3 regions of the Streptosporangium sp. NPDC049644 genome follow, and region 2 is predicted to be linked to each of the others. Evidence: riboswitches for the same ligand, from Rfam matches in the RefSeq annotation. Region 2 holds a riboswitch; each other region holds the start of a gene.
What was found. Region 2 has a riboswitch for S-adenosylmethionine ahead of AB0J58_RS17040 (FAD/NAD(P)-binding protein). Riboswitches for the same ligand answer to the same signal wherever they lie in the genome.

Region 1 (6,960 bases), on a different contig from region 2:
CGCGGCCTGGCCCGCCTGTATGTGGTCCTGACCCGGGCCGTCACCTCACTGACCGTCCTGCACTCCCGGGAGCTTCCCGCCCAGCTCAGCGGGTGACCGCGCGCCGGGACACCGATGCCGAGCGCTAGGGCCCGCTCCCCGGCCCTCGCGCCCTGATCGGGGCGGCACTCCGGCGAATGTGATGCGCCGCTCTGATCCCGAAAGGATTTGCCCCGACCGAGATGACCCTGACGACCTCGTTGGTCTTGGGGTCGATCACCGTCACGCTGTCCGTGTCCAGGTTGGCCACATAGATCTGGGCACCGTCAGGGGAGATCGTGATTCCGAAGGGAGAGCCCTCGACCGGGATGGTGGCGGTGATCTTGTTGGTCTTGGCATCGATCACCGTCACCACGTTCGGGATCAGGTTGGTCACGTAGACGTAGGCGCCGTCATCGGAGACCGCGATCCTGAAGGGATGGTTGCCGGCGGGAATCTCGGCGATGACCCTGTTGGTCCTGACGTTGATCACCGACACGGTGTCGGAGTCCTGATTGGCCACATAGACACGGGGACGAGTGGGAGAGAACCTGATCCCGAACGGACTGCGGCCGACCGGGATGGTGGCGACGACCCTGTTGGTCACCATGTTGATCACAGACACGGTGTCGGAGTCCTGATTGGCCACGTAGACACGGCGATAGGGAGCGGCGGCCAGTCTGAAGGGGCTGTGGCCGACCGGGATGATGGCGATGACCCTGTTGTTTCTCGTGTCGATCACCGACACCACGTTCGCCTGCACGTCGGTCACGTAGACGCGGGTGCCGCCGGAGGAGACGTCGACCCCGACGGGGTGGCCGTTGATGGGGATGGTGGCGCTGACCTTGTTGCTCCTCGTGTCGATCACCGACACGTTGTCCGACTGCGCGTTGGTCACGTAGACATGCGCGTTGTCGGGAGCGACCGCCACCCCGATGGGGTTCTCACCGACGGTGATGGTGGCGGTGACCCTGTTGGTCGTCGTGTCGATCACCGACACGGTGTTCGACTGTGAGTTGACCACGTAGACGACGTTCTCCGGCAGCCTGGTCGCCACAGCCGTGGCCGTCGGCACCGCCAGTCCGGCCACGATGACCGGCACCGCCACAGCCGAACGGACGCGCGACCGCCACTCACCTCTCTGTAACCGACCGGGCGATTTCCAGTGGCTATGCTCCATCGTTCCCCTCGCACACCGCTGCACCACCAAGAACCCGTCGCTACGGCAAGGACTTCGTTCTATGGCCACACGGCGGCGTGTCCCGGAAACGACACACCGACTTGAACTCTTGTTCCGCCCACCTTGTCCATTTATTGCTTGATAGCACGGAAATCAGCCGGACGGCATGGATGTGGTCGCGGGCCCCTGCCCTGATCGGTCCCGGCCTTTCGCGGCCCCCTCTCGCCCGCGGCTCCGCACGGGCGGCGCCCGTCGGGGCGACTCCTCCGAAGACGTACGACGACAGGCGACCCCTCGGGGAAACAGCAAAAGAGGCGCCCCCGAGATCCCGGGGTCGCCTCTTTTACCAGAAAGCGGTGGACTTAGAAGTCCATGTCGCCGCCGCCGGGCATGGCGGGAGCGGCCGCGGCCTTCTCGGGCTTCTCGGCGATGACGGCCTCGGTGGTGAGGAACAGCGCCGCGATGGACGCCGCGTTCTGCAGAGCGGAACGCGTCACCTTGGCCGGGTCGATGATGCCCGTCTCGAACAGGTTGACGTACTCGCCGGTGGCGGCGTTGAGGCCCTCACCAGGGGTGAGGTTGCGCACCTTCTCCACCACGACGCCACCCTCGAGGCCGGCGTTGACGGCGATCTGCTTCAGCGGCTCCTCAAGGGCCTTCTTGACGATCGCGGCACCGGTGGCCTCGTCGCCGGAGAGCTCCAGCTTGTCGAACGCCTTGGCGCCGGCCTGCAGCAGGGCCACGCCACCGCCGGGGACGATGCCCTCCTCGACGGCCGCCTTCGCGTTGCGAACGGCGTCCTCGATGCGGTGCTTGCGCTCCTTGAGCTCGACCTCGGTCGCCGCGCCGGCCTTGATGACGGCCACGCCGCCGGCCAGCTTGGCGAGACGCTCCTGGAGCTTCTCGCGGTCGTAGTCGGAGTCGGTGTTGTCGATCTCGGCGCGGATCTGGTTGACCCGGCCGGCGATCTGCTCGGCGTCGCCGGCACCGTCGACGATGGTGGTCTCGTCCTTGGTGACGATGACCTGACGGGCACGGCCGAGCTGGTCCAGGGTGGTGGACTCCAGCTTGAGGCCGAGGTCCTCGCTGATGACCTGGGCACCGGTCAGGATGCCGATGTCACCCAGCATGGCCTTGCGACGGTCACCGAAACCGGGCGCCTTGACGGCGACCGAGCGGAACAGACCGCGGATCTTGTTGACGACCAGGGTGGCCAGGGCCTCGCCCTCGACGTCCTCGGCGATGATCAGCAGCGGCTTGCCGGCCTGCACGACCTTGTCGAGAACCGGGAGCAGGTCCTTGTTGGCGGACACCTTGGAGTTGACGACCAGGATGTACGGGTCGTCGAGGACGGCCTCCATACGCTCCGGGTCGGTCACGAAGTACATCGAGGTGAGGCCCTTGTCGAAGCGCATGCCCTCGGTGAGCTCGAGCTCAAGGCCGAAGGTGTTGCTCTCCTCGACGGTGATGACGCCTTCCTTGCCGACCTTGTCCATCGCCTCGGCGATCATCTCGCCGATCTGCGGGTCGCCCGCGGAGATGGAGGCGGTGGAGGCGATCTGCGCCTTCGTCTCCACGTCCTTGGCCAGCTTGGACAGCTCCTCCGACACGCGCTCGACGGCGGCCTCGATGCCCTTCTTCAGGGACATCGGGTTGGCGCCGGCGGCGACGTTGCGGAGACCCTCGCGTACGAGAGCCTGAGCGAGCACGGTGGCGGTGGTGGTGCCGTCACCCGCGACGTCGTCGGTCTTCTTGGCGACCTCCTTGACGAGCTCGGCCCCGATCTTCTCCCACGGGTCCTCGAGCTCGATCTCCTTCGCAATGGAGACACCATCGTTGGTGATGGTGGGGGCGCCCCACTTCTTCTCCAGAACGACATTGCGGCCCTTGGGGCCGAGGGTCACCTTGACGGCGTCCGCGAGCTGGTTCATGCCACGCTCGAGACCGCGCCTGGCGTCCTCGTTAAACGCGATCATCTTGGCTGCCATACGGCTAGACCTCCCAGAGACAGGGTGGCTTGCACCGGACCGAGCCGACGCCCGCGACGGCATGCGGGCCCACGACTCCGTTCGGCGGGCCCCATCGCCTCGATCCAGGGTTGGCACTCTCTATGCGTGAGTGCCAACAATGTGTTTAGCACTCTACCTTGCCGAGTGCAAGCCACGATCCCTTGACCTGCGTCGCGCCCGGAGCGGGCGTCCGCTCCGGGCCACGTCAGCGTATGCGCCGCGTCACGCGGGCGCGTGTTCCGCGCAAAGCGAAGGCCCGGCTCGCCGATTGGGGAGGCGAGCCGGGCCTAGGTGGTGTGGATCCGGCGGACTGCGCTGCCGCGGGATCCACCGGCCCCTCCCCGCGGGTTCACGGGACGGCCATGTCAGACCGCCCGGACGGACTCCGCCTGGGGACCCTTCTGCCCCTGGGTGATCTCGAACTCGACTCGCTGGCCCTGCTCGAGTGCACGGTAGCCATCCATCATGATCGCGGAGTAATGGACGAACACATCCTTACCACCGTCTACCGCGATGAAGCCGTAGCCCTTGTCCGCGTTGAACCATTTGACGGTGCCCTGCGCCACTTGCGACTCCTCTTACTGGACTTAAGGACGACGCCCATTCCTCTCGCGAAGTCCTCAATCTCCGGGGCAGACTTCGCCACATCGATCGTCCTCGACCATACCTGTGGGAACCGGTTGGGCAACAGAGTCAAGCACCAAACTAGCTCTTTACAAGAGCATTTAGTACGAGAACACAGTTTGACTATCACTATTAGTTAGTTAAAGATTACATTATCTTTCCCCACCGCGAATACCGGTTTACGCCACAAAGCATGACACCCGCACACGGCCGGAGCCGGGCGGGTGTCATGGGGAGGGTGTCGTGAGCGCCCCCGGGAGGGTGAGGCGGGTGCGACCGGCGCGGTGCGGGGGCGGGGTCTCAGCCCCCGGCGACCGCCGGGATGATGGAGACCTGGACGCCGGAGGGCGTGGCCGTGTCGAGGTTGTCGGCGAAGCGGACGTCCTCATCTCCCACATAGACGTTGACAAAACGGCGGATCTTACCCGTTTCATCAAGAATCCGGGCACCGATCCCCGGGAAGTCCGCGTCGAGCTTCTGGAGGACGTCGCGCAGGGTCTCGCCCTCTCCGCTCACCTCGGCAGCACCACCGGTGTAAGTCCGGAGAATCGTCGGAATCCGCACAGAAACGCTCATAATTCAGTACCTTTCACGATTTCTAGGCGATTGCCGCACGGAATGCGTCAAGGGAGGGACGAATCACGGCGGTGGGGCGCGCCTCGGCGGCCACCGCGTCGAGGGTCTTGAGACCGTCGCCGGTGTTGAGAACCACGGTCTCCGCCTCCGGGTCGAGCCTCCCGGCCGCGACCAGCTTGCGGAGCACGCCGACGGTGACACCTCCGGCGGTCTCGGCGAAGATGCCCTCGGTCCTGGCCAGCAGCCGGATCGCGTCGACGATCTCGGGGTCGGTGACGTCCTCGACCGCGCCGCCGGTGCGGCGGGCGATGTCCAGCACGTACGGACCGTCGGCGGGGTTGCCGATCGCCAGCGACTTGGCGATCGTGTCCGGCTTCACCGGGCGGATCACGTCGTGGCCCGCCTTGTAGGCGGTGGAGACCGGGGAGCACCCCTCGGCCTGGGCCGCGAAGATCTTGTATGGCCTGTCCTCGACGAGACCGAGCTCGATCAGCTCCTTGAAACCCTTGTCGATCTTCGTGAGCTGGGAGCCCGACGCGACCGGCACGACGATCTGGTCGGGAACGCGCCAGCCGAGCTGCTCGGCGATCTCGTACGCCAGCGTCTTGGAGCCCTCGGCGTAGTACGGCCGGAGGTTGACGTTGACGAAACCCCACTTCTCGCCCAGCTCGTCGCCGATGAGCTCCGAGCAGAAGCGGTTCACATCGTCGTAGGTGCCCTCGATGCCGATGAGCCTGCCCCCGTACACGGAGGCCATGACGACCTTGGCCTGCTCCAGGTCGGCGGGGATGAACACGCAGGCGTCCAGCCCGGCCCGCGCGGCGGCGGCAGCGGCGGCACCGGCCAGGTTGCCGGTGGAGGAGCAGGAGAGGGTGTGGAAGCCGAAGTTACGGGCCGCCTCGACGGCGATGGCCACCACACGGTCCTTGAAAGAGTGCGTGGGGTTACCGGAGTCGTCCTTCACGTGCAGCGAGCGCATGCCCAGTTCACGGGCGAGGTTGCCGGCGTTGACGAGCCTGGTCCAGCCGGGCTCCATGTTGGGCTTGGAGGCCACGTCGGCGGGGACGGGCAGCAGCGAGCGGTAACGCCAGATGTTGGCCGGCCCCTCGGCGATCTGCTCCCGGGTCACCCGCCCGAAGTCGTAGGCGATCTCAAGGGGCCCGAAACACTCGATACAGGCGAAGCTCGGGCCGAGGTCGTAGCGGGCACCGCACTCGCGACAGGACAGGGCCACGGCGGGGCCGAAGTGCTGGTTTCGGGTGTCTTCGACACGGCCGAGCGAGGTGGTGGTGTTCTCAGTGGTTGCGAGCGCCATGAAGCGAGGCCTTTCCCTCATCTTCGTCTGCGGACCACCTTGGTCACAGACCGGAATTGGCACCTGTCCCGGTTGACCTCGTGTCGATTACGAGTCTTGAACCGGGATGGTTGCCGGGGCTTCGCAGGGCCGATCCCTCCACCCCTCTGGATGAGCAAATATTCAGTTGGAGACCTGACAGGCAGGTCTTAGGCACTCTACATCGCCATACCGCCACCCCGGCCACTTGTCTCATAATACGAGACGTAGCGTGTTACCTGCCGGACAGAGCACCCTTGTCCGCAGCAGGGGCGCCGCCGCGGCCGGTAGGCACCGGTCGCGGCGGACGTCCCGTGGAACCTCCCGCGCCAGACCGCGGAAGGCGGGTCAGGGTGCCTTGGCCTTCAGCGTGTAGGGGCTGGAGCCGCTCACCGAGACCACCCGGTAGCGGTAGAAGCCGGGCGGGCCGGTGTAGCTGATCCGCTCGTCGGAACCCGCGCCCTCCGAGGTCGCGACGGTGACCCAGTTCGGCCGCCGCCACCTTTGGAGGTAGAGGTCGAAGTCGACGCCGTCACCGCCGTCCAGGCAGGCGGAGTGCATGCCGGCGACGGCGGCCCGGTAGTAGCGGCTCGGCTGGGAGACGGACTGGCCGTTGTTCAGCGTGCCGGTGTAGGTCTTCGGGTAGCCGGTGCAGACCGTCGGAGCGGGCGGGACGGTGCCCGGTGGGGTGGTGGCGTCGCCGGTCAGCAGGGTCAGGTCGTAGGCGGTGAGGATCTCGTTGATCGGCTGGAAGTAGGTGACGCCGCCCGTGGCGCAGTTGCCGGAGCCGCCGGAGGTGACCCCCTGGGCCTGGTCCACGGAGATGAACGAGCCACCCGAGTCGCCCGGCTCGGCGCAGACACTGGTACGGGTCAGCCCGTGGATGGTGCCCTGGGGGTAGGTGACGCTGGCGTTGAACTGCCTGATGAGGCCGCAGTGCCAGTCGGTGGTGGAGCCGGAACGGCAGACCGAGGCGCCCTCCAGAGCCGGTCTGGAGCCCGCGACGGGCACGGTGCCGCCGGCGCCGTTGCTCACCACCGGTTTGGGCGTCCAGCCGGCGTTCACCGCGACCCAGGCGTAGTCGTTCTCCGGAAAGGACGACGCCCGGAAGATCCCCAGGGGCACCCGGTTGAAACCGGTGGTGGCATCACCGGTCTTACCGCAGTGACCGGCACTGACGAACCCCGCCTGGGTCCCGCGCGTCACCGAGAAACCGACGG
Region 2 (6,960 bases):
GCCGGGACCGCGGATCTGGAACGAGCAGCTCATCCGGTACGCCGGGTACGCGACGGCGGACGGTTCGGTCGTCGGGGATCCCCGCTACGTCGGCTTCACCGCGATGCTGCGCGAGCTGGGCTGGTCCGGCGGTCCCGGAAGCCCCTTCGACGTCCTCCCACTGGCGATCTCGGTCGGGAGCGGGCCGCCGCTGCTGTCCACGATTCCCGGCGACGCCGTGCTGGAGGTCGCGCTTTCGCACCCCCGTCACCCGTGGTTCGAGCAGCTGGGGCTGCGCTGGCACGCGGTACCGGTCATCTCGAACATGTGCCTGGAGATCGGCGGCGTCTGCTATCGGGCGGCGCCGTTCAACGGCTGGTACATGGGCACCGAGATCGGCGCCCGCAACCTGGCCGACGCCGACCGCTACGACCTGATGCCGTTGATCGCCCGGCGTCTGGGCCTGAACACCGGCACCGACCGCTCGCTCTGGCGGGACCGGGCGCTGGTGGAGTTGAACGTGGCGGTCCTGCACTCCTTCGAGCGGGCGGGGGTGACGATGACGGACCACCACACCGAGGCCAGGCACTTCCTGATCCACCTGGAGCGCGAGGAGCGGGCAGGACGGGTCTGCCCCGCGGACTGGACCTGGATCGTGCCGCCCATGTCGGCCTCGGCCACGCCGGTCTTCCACCGCTACTACGAGGACAGGCGGCTGTCGCCGAACTTCGTCCACCACGCCGACTCCCTGGAGCGTGCGCTCGGTCACCGGACCGCGCCGGGAGGTTGATTCAGAGGAGACGTACCGCGTGGTGGGGCGCGCCCCGGCCCGCTCCCGCGGGCCTCCCTCTCCCCGGTCCGCTCGCACCTGCTGACACCGGGAAGGGAAAAGGTGTAGAACGATATTCTGTAGCTCTCCGGGTGGGGAGCTCCTGTGCGGGAGCGCCTCGGGGGCTTCCGGGAGGGAGATGCGATGGTCGACCTGGTGCTGCCGTCGATCGAGCGGGGCGTGCTGACGTTGACGTTCAACCGGCCGGACCGGCTCAACGCCTGGACCGACGAGATGGGCCGCCGCTACTTCGACCAGCTGGCCGAGGCGGAGAAGAACCCCGAGGTCCGGGTGATCGTGGTCACCGGTGCGGGGAAGGGCTTCTGCGCCGGGGCGGACTTCAGGACGCTCACCGCCATCCAGGACGGCTCGTACGCGGGGGAGCCCGACCGGCGCCCCAACACCTTCCCGACCACGATCCGCAAGCCGATCATCGCCGCGGTCAACGGCGCCTGCGCCGGGCTCGGCATGGTCCACGCCCTGGTCTGCGACCTGGTCTTCACCGCCGCCGAGGCCAAGTGGACCACCGCCTTCGCCCGGCGCGGCCTGGTCGCGGAGTACGGCCTGTCGTGGATCCTGCCCCGCCTGGCCGGGCAGGCCAGGGCCATGGACCTGCTGCTCTCCGGGCGCACCTTCACCGGCGCCGAGGCCTGCGATCTGGGCCTGGCCAACCGGGCGGTGCCGGGAGAGCGGCTGATCGAGGAGACCCTGGCCTACGCCCGCGAGCTGGCGACGTACAGCTCTCCGGCCTCGATGGCCGTGATCAAGCGTCAGATCTGGGGCGACTGGCAGCAGACCCTGGAGGCGTCGGAGTCGGCCGCGGCACGCCTGATGGTCGACTCCTTCACCCGGCCGGACTTCGCCGAGGGCGTCGCCAGCTTCGTCGAGCGCCGCGCCCCCGGCTTCCCGCCGCTGTAGTCACGTCGTAGTCACTCCGGCGCTCTCAGCTGACCAGGGCGAGCCAGCGCGGAGCGGTGTCGAAGGGGGCCGTGCGGGCGGTGACGGCCTCCATCAGCCAGGCGGCCGAGGCGCGGGCGCTCCGGACGACCTCGGGCGGGTAGGCGTACCTGACCCGGTGCTCCTCGAACTCGTCCTCGTCGTCCAGGAAGACCCGGCAGGTGCGGCCCTTCGCCGGGTTGCGGCGCGTCCGGATCACGTCGAGGTCCAGGTCGACCATGGTGACCTCGCCGTCGCTCCACCGTGGCACGGTGGAGATGTCGCAGTAGATCTCGTGTTTGTGCGGGGCGGAGTTGAAGGCGGCGGTCCACCAGGCGTCGCGGGGGAAGAGCATCACGAAGGCATGCGGGGAGGCCACCTCGGGTCCGTGGCCCTTGCGGCCGACGGAGTTGGCCGCGCAGCCGGTCCACACCCCGTGCTCGTCCTCGCCGAGCAGGAGACCGCTGTGGTTCCAGTGCAATGACCCGTCGTATTTGCGGTAGACCACCTTCACCGTCTCATAGGACATTCCCCAACATTAAGCCTTGACAGAGATCTATGTATTTCCTACCTTCTAAATAGGTTAAGAGTGTCAGTGCGAAGCCCCGGCTGGCTGACCGGCAACCCTCGCACCGCGGCGGGGTGCCTCCGGGGGAGACCTGGTGGCACGGTCGGCGTGCCGCAAGCGCGGACCCCCTCACCGGGGTCACCGAGACATGTCCGGGAGTGCCACATGTCGAAGACCAGCACACTGAACTGCGCGAGCCCCGTCGCCCCCGACGCCCACGGCCACTACCGGCCGCATCGCAGAGCCGCCGCATGAGCGCCTCGATCGCCGTCGTCGGTGCCGGCCCGACGGGCACCTGCCTGGTGGAACGCATCTGCGCCAACGCCGCCGACCTGCTCGGCTGGCCCTCGCTCGACGTTCACGTGATCGACCCCCACCCGCCGGGTGGCGGCCGCGTCTGGCGCCGTGACCAGCCCGAGCTGCTCTGGATGAACTCCGTGGCCGCCGACGTGACGCTCTTCACCGACGAGTCGGTGCGCTGTGAGGGGCCGATCCGTCCAGGCCCCACGCTGGCCGAGTGGCTCGGCGGGGACCCAGGCACCTTCGCCTCCCGCCCGGCGCAGAACGGCTACCTCTCCCACGTCTTCGGGCACGCGGTGGAGACCGCCCCGCGCGGGGTCCGGGTGCACGTGCATCCGGCCCGCGCCGTCGACCTCGCCGACATCCCCGGCGGCCAGGCGGTGCGGCTGGAGGACGGCCGGACGATCGAGGTCGACGCGGTGATCCTGGCCCAGGGGCACGGCGACGTGACCCCGAACGGGGAGGAACGGGCGCTGGCCGACCTGGCCGTGCGCGGCGGGCTGCGCTACCTGCCCACCGGATACGCGGCCGACCTCGACCTGGACGGCATCCCCGCCGGAGAACCGGTGATCGTGCGGGGGATGGGGCTGGCCTTCGTCGACCTGATGGTGCTGCTCACCTCGGGCCGGGGCGGCCGGTTCGTCCGCGAGTACGACGGGGAACTGGTCTACCTGCCCGGCGGGCGGGAGCCCCTGCTGCACGTGGGATCACGGCGCGGCGTGCCGTACCACTCCAAGACCGGCTACCCCTTCGGGGGAGCACGCCCGCCGGTGCCGCGCTTCCTCACCCGCGAGGCGCTGGGCGAGGGCCCGTGGAACTTCCGCCGGGACGTGTGGCCGCTGGTCGCCAAGGAGCTCGCCTTCGCGTACTACCACGAGCTCCTCACCGCCCACCCCGAGCGCGCCAGGCTGGACTGGGCGGCGTTCGCGGCGGCGTTCGCCGGCGAGGAGTGGCGCAGCCCGGGCATCCGCAAGCTGATCCGTACGGCCGTGCCCCGGCACCTGGACCGGCTCGACCTCGACCGGCTCGACCGGCCGCTGGCGGGCATCGGGTTCGGCGACCGGGCGGGGCTGCAGAAGTGGATGCACGGCTACCTCGCGGCCGACCTGGAGCGGCGCGCCGACCCGGCACACAGCGCCGACCACGCCCTGATCCTCGGGCTGCTCTCCGTCTACGGCGTCCTGGCCGAGCTGGGCGTCTCCGACCCGTGGTTCCACGGGTTCTTCAGCTACCTCGCCAGCGGCCCGCCCGGCCCCCGTCTTGAGGAGTTGCGCGCCCTGGCCAGGGCGGGGGTGGTCACCTTCCTCGGCGCCGACCTCAAGGTCGACCAGCACGACGGGCGCTGGCGGGCGCAGAGCCCCACCGTGCCCGGCGGCGTGACGGCCACGACCCTCGTCGAGGCCAGGCTGCCCGCGCCCAGCGTGAGCCGGGCCACCGACCCGCTCATCGGCGCGCTCCGCGACCGGGGCGAGCTCGACGAGAAGTCGGGGCTGGTGAACGTGCGGGCCGCGGACCGCCGCCTGGTCGACAGGTCCGGCACCCCGCACCCGCGCAGGTTCGCCTTCGGTCCCTGGGTCGTCGGCGGCCAGGCCACCGGCGGCTTCGCCAGACCCCGTCTCAACGCCCCGCTCTTCCGCCACGCCGACGCCCTCGCGCGGATCGTCCTGTCCGAGGCGGTCGGCACCCAGACAAGAAGGCACGTCGCATGAACCGCCAGGTCTCGAAGGAGCAGAGAGTGAAGTTGCGATGGGGCGCCCTGACCCTCGCCGGGGTGCTGGCGCTGGCGGCGTGCGGAGCCGAGAGCGGGGCTCCGGCCGCGGCGGCCGGCGGCGACGGAGGGTCGCTCGTCTGGGCCGTCGAGACGCAGCCGATCACCTTCAACCCGCACCAGTGGGGCCAGAACAAGGCGCGCCTGCTGGTCCACAACCAGTTCGACGCGTTGATCGCCCGAGGCGGGAACGGCGATTTCCTGCCGTGGCTGGCCACCTCCTGGCAGGTCTCCAAGGACGGCCTGACCTACACCTTCGAGCTCCGCGACGACGTGACCTTCCACGACGGTGAGAGGTTCGACGCCGCCTCGGTGAAGGCGAACCTCGACCAGCTCGTCTCGCCCGGCTACAACGCGGCGGTCAGCGCCATCCAGCTGCGCAACTTCGACCACGCCGAGGTGAGCGCCCCGTACACCCTGAAGGTCACGCTGAAGGCCCCGGACGGACTGTTCCTGGACTTCCTCTCCTCCCCGCTCGCCGGCCAGGTCTCCCCGAAGTCGCTGAAGAACGCCAAGGACCTCAAGGCGGGCGGGGTCGACGTGGTCGGCACCGGGCCGTTCATCCTCGACCGGTTCACCCCCGGCCAGGAGGTCCACTACCGGCGCAACCCGAACTACGACTGGCCGCCCGCCGGCGCCGCCCACCAGGGGCCGGCACACCTGGCCGAGGTCACCTACCGCTTCCTGCCCGAGGCGGCGGTGCGGGTCGGCGCGCTCACCTCCGGGCAGGTACAGGTGATCGAGGGCGTGCCCGCCACCGAGATCGGCCTCATCAAGGGCGACCCGGAGCTGACGCTGGAGACCAGCCTCAACTCCGGCAGCGCGTTCTCCTACTACTTCAACGTCTCCCGCCCCCCGTTCGACGACAAGCGGGTCCGCGAGGCGTTCCGCGACGCCGTCGACGTGGACGCCGTGCTCGACTCCGTCTACCAGGGCACCGCCAAGCGAGCCTGGAGCGTCATCGGCCAGGGCAGCCCGCGGTTCTACGACCCCTCGCTGGAGAACACCTTCGGCAACGACCCGGCGCGGGCCAACAGGCTGCTCGACGAGGCCGGCTGGAACGGACGTGACGCCGAGGGCTACCGGGTCAAGGACGGCAGGCGGCTGACGGTCCGCACGGTCAGCGCCGCGCCGTTCGTCCGCGACCGCCGTGACGTCCTCGCCCAGGCCGTCCAGGCGGCGGTCAAACGACACGCGGGGATCGACCTCCAGATCAAGCTCGTGGACCAGGGCACCGCGCAGAAGGCCGCCGACGAGAACGAGTACGAGATCTTCGAGAACTCGCGCGGCGACACCGACGCCGGGGCGGCGCTCAACCTGATCCTGCCGAAGGGCGCCGCGATCAACCGTACGAGGTACGAGAGCGCGGAGCTGGACCGGCTGCTCGCCGACGCGTCGGCGACCTCCGACCTTGCCGAGCGCAAGGAGCTCTACGCCAAGGTACAGAAGATCGTGGTCACGGACGAGGCGCTGCTGCTCCCGCTGTACGTGCCCGCCGACCAGATCGCCTACGGCGCGGGTGTCACCGGCGTCACCTTCGAGCCGGTCTCCGGCACCCCCAACAGTGCCTACGACGTCCGGATCGGGACATGAGCACCCTCACACTCACCCGGCGGCGGGGGCTGGCCGCCGCCGGGTGGCTCGGCCCGGTGGCCAGGCGACTCGGAGCGGGCGTCGCCGTGCTCTGGGCCGCCGCCACCGCGGCCTACCTCGCGCTGATGCTCGCCCCCGGCGACACGATCGACGTGCTGATCGGCGACGGCCTCGACACCCCCGAGCGGCGGGCGCAGATCATCGCCGAGTGGGGACTGGACCGCTCACCGCTCCAGCAGTACGGCGACTACCTGCTCCGCCTCCTCCAGGGTGACCTGGGCCACTCCTACGTCCTGCAGCGCGGTGTGGGGGAGATCCTGGCCTCCCAGATCTGGCCGACGGTCCAGCTGGCGCTCACCGCCGCGGCCTTCGGGGTGCTGCTCGCCCTGGTGCTCGCCCTGGCCACCGCCGGGCGCCGGTCCTGGCTCGGCGGCCTGGTCGGGCTCTCCGAACTGGCCGTCGTCTCGGTCCCGCCGTTCCTCGTCGGCATCCTGCTGCTCGCCGTCTTCTCCTTCACCCTCGGCTGGTTCCCCGTCTCCGGTGACCGGGGGTTCGTCTCGCTCGTACTGCCGGGACTGGCGCTCGGCCTGCAGATCGCGGGGGTGCTCGGGCAGGTGCTCCGCGAGGGCCTGGAACGCGCGCTGGAGGAGCCGTTCGCGGTGACCGCGCGCTCGCGCGGCATCACCGAGTGGCGGCTCGTCGCCGGGCACGCTCTGCGGCACGCGCTGCTCCCCGCCGTCACCCTCACCGGCTGGTTCACCGGCGCCCTGCTCGGCGGCGCGATCATCGTGGAGGCCGTGTTCGGCCGCCCCGGGCTCGGCCAGGTCACCGTCGGCGCGGTGAACAGCAAGGACCTGCCCCTGGTGATGGCGGTCGTGCTGATCTCCGCCCTCGTCTACGTGACGGCCAGCACGATCGTCGACCTCGCCTACCTCGCGATCGACCCCCGCCTGAGGAGGAGCAGATGAAGGTGCCGATGGTGACCCG
Region 3 (6,960 bases), on a different contig from region 2:
TTCGCCGAGGCCGTGCTGCGCGAGCTGACCTCGGTCGACGAGGCGCTCGGCGGCCCCCAGGTGCTCGACCTGGTCGACATCGGCGCCGGTGAGGGCCTGCTGGCGGCCGGGGTGCTCGCCGCCGCACCGCCCGCGCTGCGATCGAGGCTCCGAGTGACCGCGGTGGATCTGGCGGCCAGGCCGCCGGCGCTGCCCGAGGAGATCGTCTGGGCGAAGGCCGCGCCGGACGGGATCTGCGGCCTGGTGATCGCCAACGAGTGGCTGGACAACGTTCCCGTCGACATCGTGGAGCAGACCGCCGACGGCCCCCGGCTGGTCCTGGTCAACGTCACCGACGGTGAGGAGCGGCTCGGCGGCAGACCGGCCGAGGCGGATCTCGCCTGGCTGGCCCGCTGGTGGCCGATGCGCACCACCGGTGAGCGGGCCGAGATCGGCAGGCCACGCGACCGGGCCTGGGCCTCGGTGATCGTGCGGTTGGCACGCGGCCGGGCGATCGCGATCGACTACGCCCACTCCCTGACCGACCGGCCGCCGTACGGCACGCTGGCCGGATACCGCGACGGGGCGATGGTCGCGCCGGTGCCCGACGGCTCGTGCGACATCACCGCCCACGTGGCGCTCGACGCCTGCGCGGCCGCCGGCGAGAGCGCCGGGGCCGTCACGACGGCGCTGACCACGCAGCGGGAGGCGCTGCGCGCCCTTTGCGTCACCGGGAACCGCCCGCCGGTCGAGCAGGCCAGGATCGACCCGCGCGGCTACCTGCACGCCCTCGCGCGGGCCTCCGAGGAGGCGGAGCTGATCGCTCCCGGCGGCCTCGGCGGCTTCGGCTGGCTCTCCCAGACCCGCCTCTGAGTGGGCCGGACGAGGATTCTTCCCGCCTCGTAGGGTCGGTGCCATGAGCACTCCCTCGACGCACGCCGTTCCCGCCGGGCCCACGGCCTCTCTCCGACTGGCCGTCCAGAACTCCGCCGCCTTCTGGACGGCTCTCGCCCGCACCCGGGGAAGCGAGCTGATCCGCCGCCCCGGCTTTCTCGGCTCGGACGGACGGGAGCGCGGCGGGCTGCGGATCCTGCTGCTCTCCCCGGCCCCCGGTCCGGACGATCTCGCCGAACTGACGGACCTGGCCCGGCGCCGGCTTTCCGACGGGGTCATCGTCGAGGACCCGTTCGGCTCGGTCGACATGAGCGCTCTGGGCCTGGCCCCGGGGCGGCTCCCCATCATGATCCGCCACCCCGGTCCGCTCCCCGCGCCACCGGCCGTGGAGATCACCCACGTGGAGACGGCGGCACAGCTGCGGACCGCGGAGAACATCGTGGTCCACGGATTCCCGCTGACCAACTTCCAGCCCTACCGCCCGGGTGACGCCTTCTCCGAGGACCTGCTGGGCCACCCCGGCGTCGATCTGTTCCTCGCCGCACGGGACGGGGTGCCCGCCGGAGCCTGCATGACCGTCGTCGACGGCACGGTCGGCGGGACCTACTGGGTGACCACCCTGCCCGGCCACCGCTCCCGCGGAGTCGGCCGGGCGCTCATGCACGCGGTCCTGGCACACCTGGGGGACCTCCCCGCCACCCTGACCGCGGCCAAGGCCGGCAAGCCGCTCTACGACTCCCTCGGCTTCGACACCATCACCGATGCGACCTGGTGGATGTGACAGGGCAACGGAACCCCGCTTGGGAGCCGAGCCGCGGTACCGGTCAAAAGTACGGCCGAGACGGTGCGAACCCTGCTTTTGACCGATGCCCGGTACCGGACCGGGTCCGCAGAATGCCTCCATGCCAAACGAAGACCCCCCTACGGCGCCGAATGTCGAGGGCCTGACCGGGCGCTACGGCAACGGGCCGGACCCTCGGAGGCGAGCCGACGGCCCGGGATTCCCCGGCCGCCCGCGTATCTCCGCGCTCGACGTGCTGCGCGGGTTCGCGCTGTGCGGGATCCTGCTGGTCAACGTCAAGCCGATAGCCAACGTCGACGTCGGCCATGTCGTCGTGGACTCGCCGGCGAGCCTGGAGGACGCCTGGCTGGGGCTGCTCGTCGATCAGCGCTTCTTCCCGATCTTCTCCCTGCTGTTCGGCGTCGGCTTCTCACTGCTGCTGAACTCCGCCACGGAACGCGTCGCCGGCCCCCGGCTGCTCCTGCTCCGCCGGCTCCTGGTGCTGCTCGGGGTGGGCCTGGCGCACATGTTCCTGCTGTGGCGAGGCGACATCCTCACCGTCTACGCCGTCATCGGCCTGCTGGTGCTGCTGCCCTCGACCTGGCTGCCCCGGTGGGCCGTGGCCGGTCTCGCCCCCGTGCTCCTCGCGGCACCGTTGATCGCCGGCCAGAACGGGATAGTTCTGGTCCCCGGGCTGTTCCTGCTGGGCTCGGCCCTGGTCAGGTACGGGGTGATCGACCGGATGGAGCGGTCCACCCGGGTGCCGGCCGCGCTGGGCCTGGTCTTCGCGGCGGGGGCGGTGCCCGCCCTGTGGTGGCAGATCGGGTCGGCCGGCGACGCGAACGCCCCGGGTTCCGGCCTCGCGATGGCCGTGACCGGGTTGCTGCTCGCCGGAACGTACGTGTGCGCGCTGCTGGTCCTGCTCAGGACTCCGCTCCGACCGGCGCTGCGGGCCGTCTTCGCGCCGCTGGGCCGGATGGCGCTGACCAACTACCTGACCGCCACGATCCTCGTGCTGGCGGTCGGTCGCGTCCTTGGCGGCTCACCGGAAAGCTGGTCGTCGGCGACCGTGTCACTGATCGCCGGCGCCATCCTCTCCGCCCAGTGGCTCCTCTCCGCCCTCTGGCTGCGCCGATACCGCTACGGCCCCCTCGAATGGCTCTGGCGCTGGGCCACCTGGGCCCAGCGCCCGCCCTTGCGCCGCTCCCCCTGACACCACCGCGCGGCGAGCCGGTTCAGACCCGTACGTCGAGGGCGGTGAGGCCGCGGATGATGTAGCCAGGGCCCCAGCCGGGCTCGGTGGCGAGTTCCAGCTTCGGTGCCTTACGGAGCAGGGCGCCGAAGGACTCGATCAGTTCGATCCTGGCCAGGGGGGCGCCCAGGCAGAAGTGGATGCCCGCGCCGAAGGAGATGTGCGGGTTGTCCACCCGGCCGGCGTCGAAGCGGTCCGGGTCGGCGAAGACCTCGGGGTCCCGGTTGGCCGAGCCGAACAGCAGCGCCACCTCGGTGCCGCGCGGGATGTCCACCCCGCCGACGGTGATGTCCTCCAGGACCCAGCGCTCGAACATCTGCAGCGGGGTGTCCCAGCGCATCATCTCCTCGATCGCGGTGGGCAGCAGGCCGTGGTCGGCGCGGAGCCGCTCCAGCTCGGCCGGGTTGCGGAAGAGCGACCACCAGCCGTTCCCGGTGACGTTGACCGTGGCCTCGTGCCCGGCGTTGAGCAGCAGCACGCAGGTGCCGACCAGTTCCTCCTCGGTGAGCTTGTCGCCCTCCTCGGCCACCAGGGCGAGCGCGCTGATCAGGTCGTCGCCGGGGTTCGCCCGGCGGGCGCGGGCCAGCTCGACGAGGTAGGCGGAGAACTCCTCGGCCGCGCGTACCGCGGTGCGCTGGGCCTCGACGGAGGGGTTCAGCTCGTACATCCCGCAGATGTCGGCGGACCAGGGGCGGAGCAGGTGGCGGTCGGCCTCGGGCACGCCGAGCATCTCCGCGATCACGGTCACCGGGAGCGGCTCGGCGACCTCGGAGATCAGGTCTCCGCCGCCGCGCTCGACGAAGCGGTCCACCAGCCCCCCGGCGATCTCGGCGACCTTGGGGCGGAGCGCCTCGACCATGCGCGGGGTGAACGCCTTGGAGACCAGGCGCCGGAGCCGGGTGTGCACCGGTGGCTCGACGTCGAGCATCCCGGCCCTGACCACCCGCCAGAACGGGTCCTGGAACTCGGGGTCGTCGGGCCTGCCGAACTCGGCGTGGGTCGCCATGTGCAGGTAGGAGCGGCCGAGCCGACGGTCGCGCAGCAGCGCGTTGACGTCGGCGTGCCGGGCGACCAGCCACTGGCCGGTCGGTTCAAAGAAGCTGACCGGCCGCTGCCGCCTCAGCTCGTCGTAGACGTCGTACGGATGGGCGACGAATTCCGGATTCCAGGGATCAAAGCGCACATGGACATCGTAATGTCGCCCCATGTGTCAATTGCCTGGTCCGGCCCCTGGAGCTGGGCCGACGCTCGACAGCCCGGCCACCGCCCCGCGACGGATGCGCTACGCCTCGGCCGGCTCGTCCGACTTCTCGGACCGGGCCGCCTTGGTGCGCAGCCGGATGTTCAGCAGCTCCACGATGAGCGAGAAGGCCATCGCGAAGTAGATGTAGCCCTTGGAGATGTGCTGCCCGAGGCCCTCGGCGATCAGCACGACGCCAATCAGCACCAGGAACGACAGGGCGAGCATCTTGATGCTCGGGTGCTTGTCCACGAAGCGGCTGATCGGGCCTGAGGCGAAGAGCATCACCAGGACCGAGACGATCACGGCCGCGACCATGACGCCGAGCTGGTCGACCATGCCGACCGCGGTGATGACCGAGTCGAGGGAGAAGATGATGTCCAGCAGCATGATCTGGACGATCACCGAGCCGAAGGTGGCGGCCGCCTTGGTGCCGCCGTGCCCGCCCTTGCCCTCCACATTGTCGTGGATCTCGATGACGCTCTTGCCGAGCAGGAAGAGCCCGCCGCCGAGCAGGATGAGATCTCGTCCCGAGATCTCCTGCCCCAGGACCTCGAAGAGCGGCGCCGTGAGTCTCACCACCCACGACAGTGCCAGCAGCAGCAGCAGCCGGCTGAGAAGGGCCGCGAGGAGACCCAGCTTGCGCGCCCTGTCCCGTTGCTCGGGCGGGAGCTTCCCCGCGAGGATCGAGATGAAGATGATGTTGTCGATGCCTAGCACGATCTCCAGAGCGACGAGGGTGACGAACCCTATCCAGATCTCCGGGTTGGTCACCCAGTCCAACATCTGAGCCTCCAGCTCGCCTTACTTGATCACTACCGGCACGACGAGATCCGTCGCTCGGCGTTATTCACCCACTACCAGGACAAACATCACGCGCCGCCGGATGCCACCCGGCTCACTGCCCAGACGAACGGGATCCGTCGTGAGTTCCCGAACCCAAGGGACATCACTTGCGAATCCCCGGCAGAGGTCGGTTATAGTTCCCCCGTAGGTCATGAGTGCCAGTGACAAGCCCCGGCTCGCTGGCCGGCAACCCTCGCGTCCGCGGCGGGGTGCCCCGGGTGAGGACCTGGTCCGGCACGAGGTGTGCCGGGCAAGCGCGGGCTCCAGGCACCTGTGCCACGGGTTGGGGTCCGATGACCTCGAAGGAGCCCTGGCGTGTCCATACTGACGATCTCCACCGCCGCAGCCGCCGACGCGGCCGCCCCCGGCACCGTCCCCGCGACCCGTACGTCCGGCGACCGGCCGATCCCCGCCGTGCTCGGTTCCGACCTGGAGGTCCCGGTCAGGGGCGGCAGGCTCGTCCGCTACGCCAACCTCGACTACGCCGCGAGCGCCCCCTGTCTGGAGCCGGTGAGCGCCGCCGTCGCCGCCGCGCTCCCGGCGTACTCCAGCGTCCACCGAGGCGCCGGGTACGCCTCCCAGCTGACCACGGCCCGCTACGAGCAGGCCAGGCAGACGGTGCGCGCCTTCGTCGGTGCCCGTCCCGGCGACTCGGTGATCTTCACCAGGAACACCACGGACGCGACCAACCTGCTGGCCCGCAGCCTGCCCGAGGGCACCACCGCCGTGGTCTTCGACACCGAGCACCACGCCTCGCTGCTGCCCTGGGAGCGTGCCCTGCGGCTGCCGGTCCCCGCCTTCCCCGGCGAGGCGGTCCGCGCCGCCGACGAGGCCCTGGCCTCGGTCGAAGGTCCCAGGCTGCTGGTCGTGACCGCCGCCTCCAACGTCACCGGGGAGCTGTGGCCGATCGCCGCGCTGGCCCACATCGCCCACCGCCACGGCGCCCGCGTCCTCGTCGACGCCGCGCAGCTCGTCCCGCACCGCCGCCTCAACCTGACCGCGCTCGACCTGGACTACGTGGTCTTCTCCGGTCACAAGCTCTATGCCCCGTTCGGCGCCGGCGCGCTGATCGGCCGTTCCGACTGGCTGGCCGACGCCGAGCCGTACCTGCGGGGCGGCGGGGCGGTGAGGGCGGTGAACGACGACGGGACCGAGTGGCACGACGACCCCGAGGCCCGCCACGAGGCCGGAACCCCGAACGTCCTGGGTGCCATCGCGCTGGCCGCGGCCTGCGACGCCCTGACCGCCACCGGCTGGACCCCGCTGGTCCACGAGGAGGAGCGTCTCCTCGACCGGCTGCGCGCGGGCCTCGCCTCCGTCCCCGGCGTGCAGGAGCTGTCCCTGTGGGGCCCCGACCACCCGCGCGTCGGCATCGTCTCCTTCGTGGTGAACGGCCGCACCGCCCGCGAGGTCGCCGAGTCCCTGTCCGGTGATTACGGCATCGGCGTCCGGGACGGCAAGTTCTGCGCCCACCCCTTCGTACGGCACCTGCTGGACGCCAAGGACGGCGGCTGCGACGACCCCACCGCCTCCGCGGTGCGCGCCTCCATCGGCATCGGCACCACCTCCGAGCACGTCGACCGGCTGATCGCCGCCCTGCGGGATCTTGCCTCGCGCGGCTGACGTGACAGCATGGACATATGACTGAGCCTCGCCGTGAACTGAACGTGGGGATGGGCGCGGGCGCCGCCGCCGTGCGGGAGGCGCACGGCAAGGAGCTCGCGACCGAGGACATGGTCCTCAACATCGGGCCGCAACATCCGTCCACGCACGGCGTGCTGCGGCTGCGGCTCACCCTGGACGGGGAGCGGATCAGCTCGGCCGAACCGATCGTGGGCTACATGCACCGGGGCGCGGAGAAGCTGTTCGAGGTGCGTGACTACCGGCAGATCATCGTGCTGGCCAACCGGCACGACTGGCTGTCGGCGTTCGCCAACGAGCTGGGCGTCGTCCTCGCGGTGGAGCGGA

Region 1: it holds a riboswitch for S-adenosylmethionine, as region 2 does, so the genes downstream of both, thrC (threonine synthase) here and AB0J58_RS17040 (FAD/NAD(P)-binding protein) in region 2, are expected to answer to the same signal.
Region 3: it holds a riboswitch for S-adenosylmethionine, as region 2 does, so the genes downstream of both, AB0J58_RS18505 (aminotransferase class V-fold PLP-dependent enzyme) here and AB0J58_RS17040 (FAD/NAD(P)-binding protein) in region 2, are expected to answer to the same signal.

Annotation. Positions count from the first base shown of each region.
Region 1 covers NZ_JBFAOJ010000037.1:1,591-8,550, reverse strand. Annotated here, with positions in the region: gene AB0J58_RS21440 (AAA family ATPase) at 1-96, shown strand, start outside; gene AB0J58_RS21435 (YncE family protein) at 125-1,120, opposite strand; gene groL (chaperonin GroEL) at 1,561-3,186, opposite strand; gene AB0J58_RS21425 (cold-shock protein) at 3,573-3,773, opposite strand; gene AB0J58_RS21420 (MoaD/ThiS family protein) at 4,132-4,407, opposite strand; gene thrC (threonine synthase) at 4,430-5,722, opposite strand; SAM riboswitch class I at 5,737-5,879, opposite strand; gene AB0J58_RS21410 (S1 family peptidase) at 6,089-6,960, opposite strand, start outside.
Region 2 covers NZ_JBFAOJ010000025.1:97,948-104,907, reverse strand. Annotated here, with positions in the region: gene AB0J58_RS17055 (nitric oxide synthase oxygenase) at 1-769, shown strand, start outside; gene AB0J58_RS17050 (enoyl-CoA hydratase-related protein) at 953-1,726, shown strand; gene AB0J58_RS17045 (DUF402 domain-containing protein) at 1,752-2,273, opposite strand; SAM riboswitch class IV at 2,326-2,438, shown strand; gene AB0J58_RS17040 (FAD/NAD(P)-binding protein) at 2,564-4,321, shown strand; gene AB0J58_RS17035 (ABC transporter substrate-binding protein) at 4,348-5,973, shown strand; gene AB0J58_RS17030 (ABC transporter permease) at 5,970-6,941, shown strand.
Region 3 covers NZ_JBFAOJ010000029.1:7,713-14,672, forward strand. Annotated here, with positions in the region: gene AB0J58_RS18480 (SAM-dependent methyltransferase) at 1-852, shown strand, start outside; gene AB0J58_RS18485 (GNAT family N-acetyltransferase) at 896-1,654, shown strand; gene AB0J58_RS18490 (DUF418 domain-containing protein) at 1,776-2,867, shown strand; gene AB0J58_RS18495 (cytochrome P450) at 2,890-4,089, opposite strand; gene AB0J58_RS18500 (TerC family protein) at 4,189-4,932, opposite strand; SAM riboswitch class IV at 5,140-5,255, shown strand; gene AB0J58_RS18505 (aminotransferase class V-fold PLP-dependent enzyme) at 5,308-6,615, shown strand; gene AB0J58_RS18510 (NADH-quinone oxidoreductase subunit D) at 6,633-6,960, shown strand, end outside.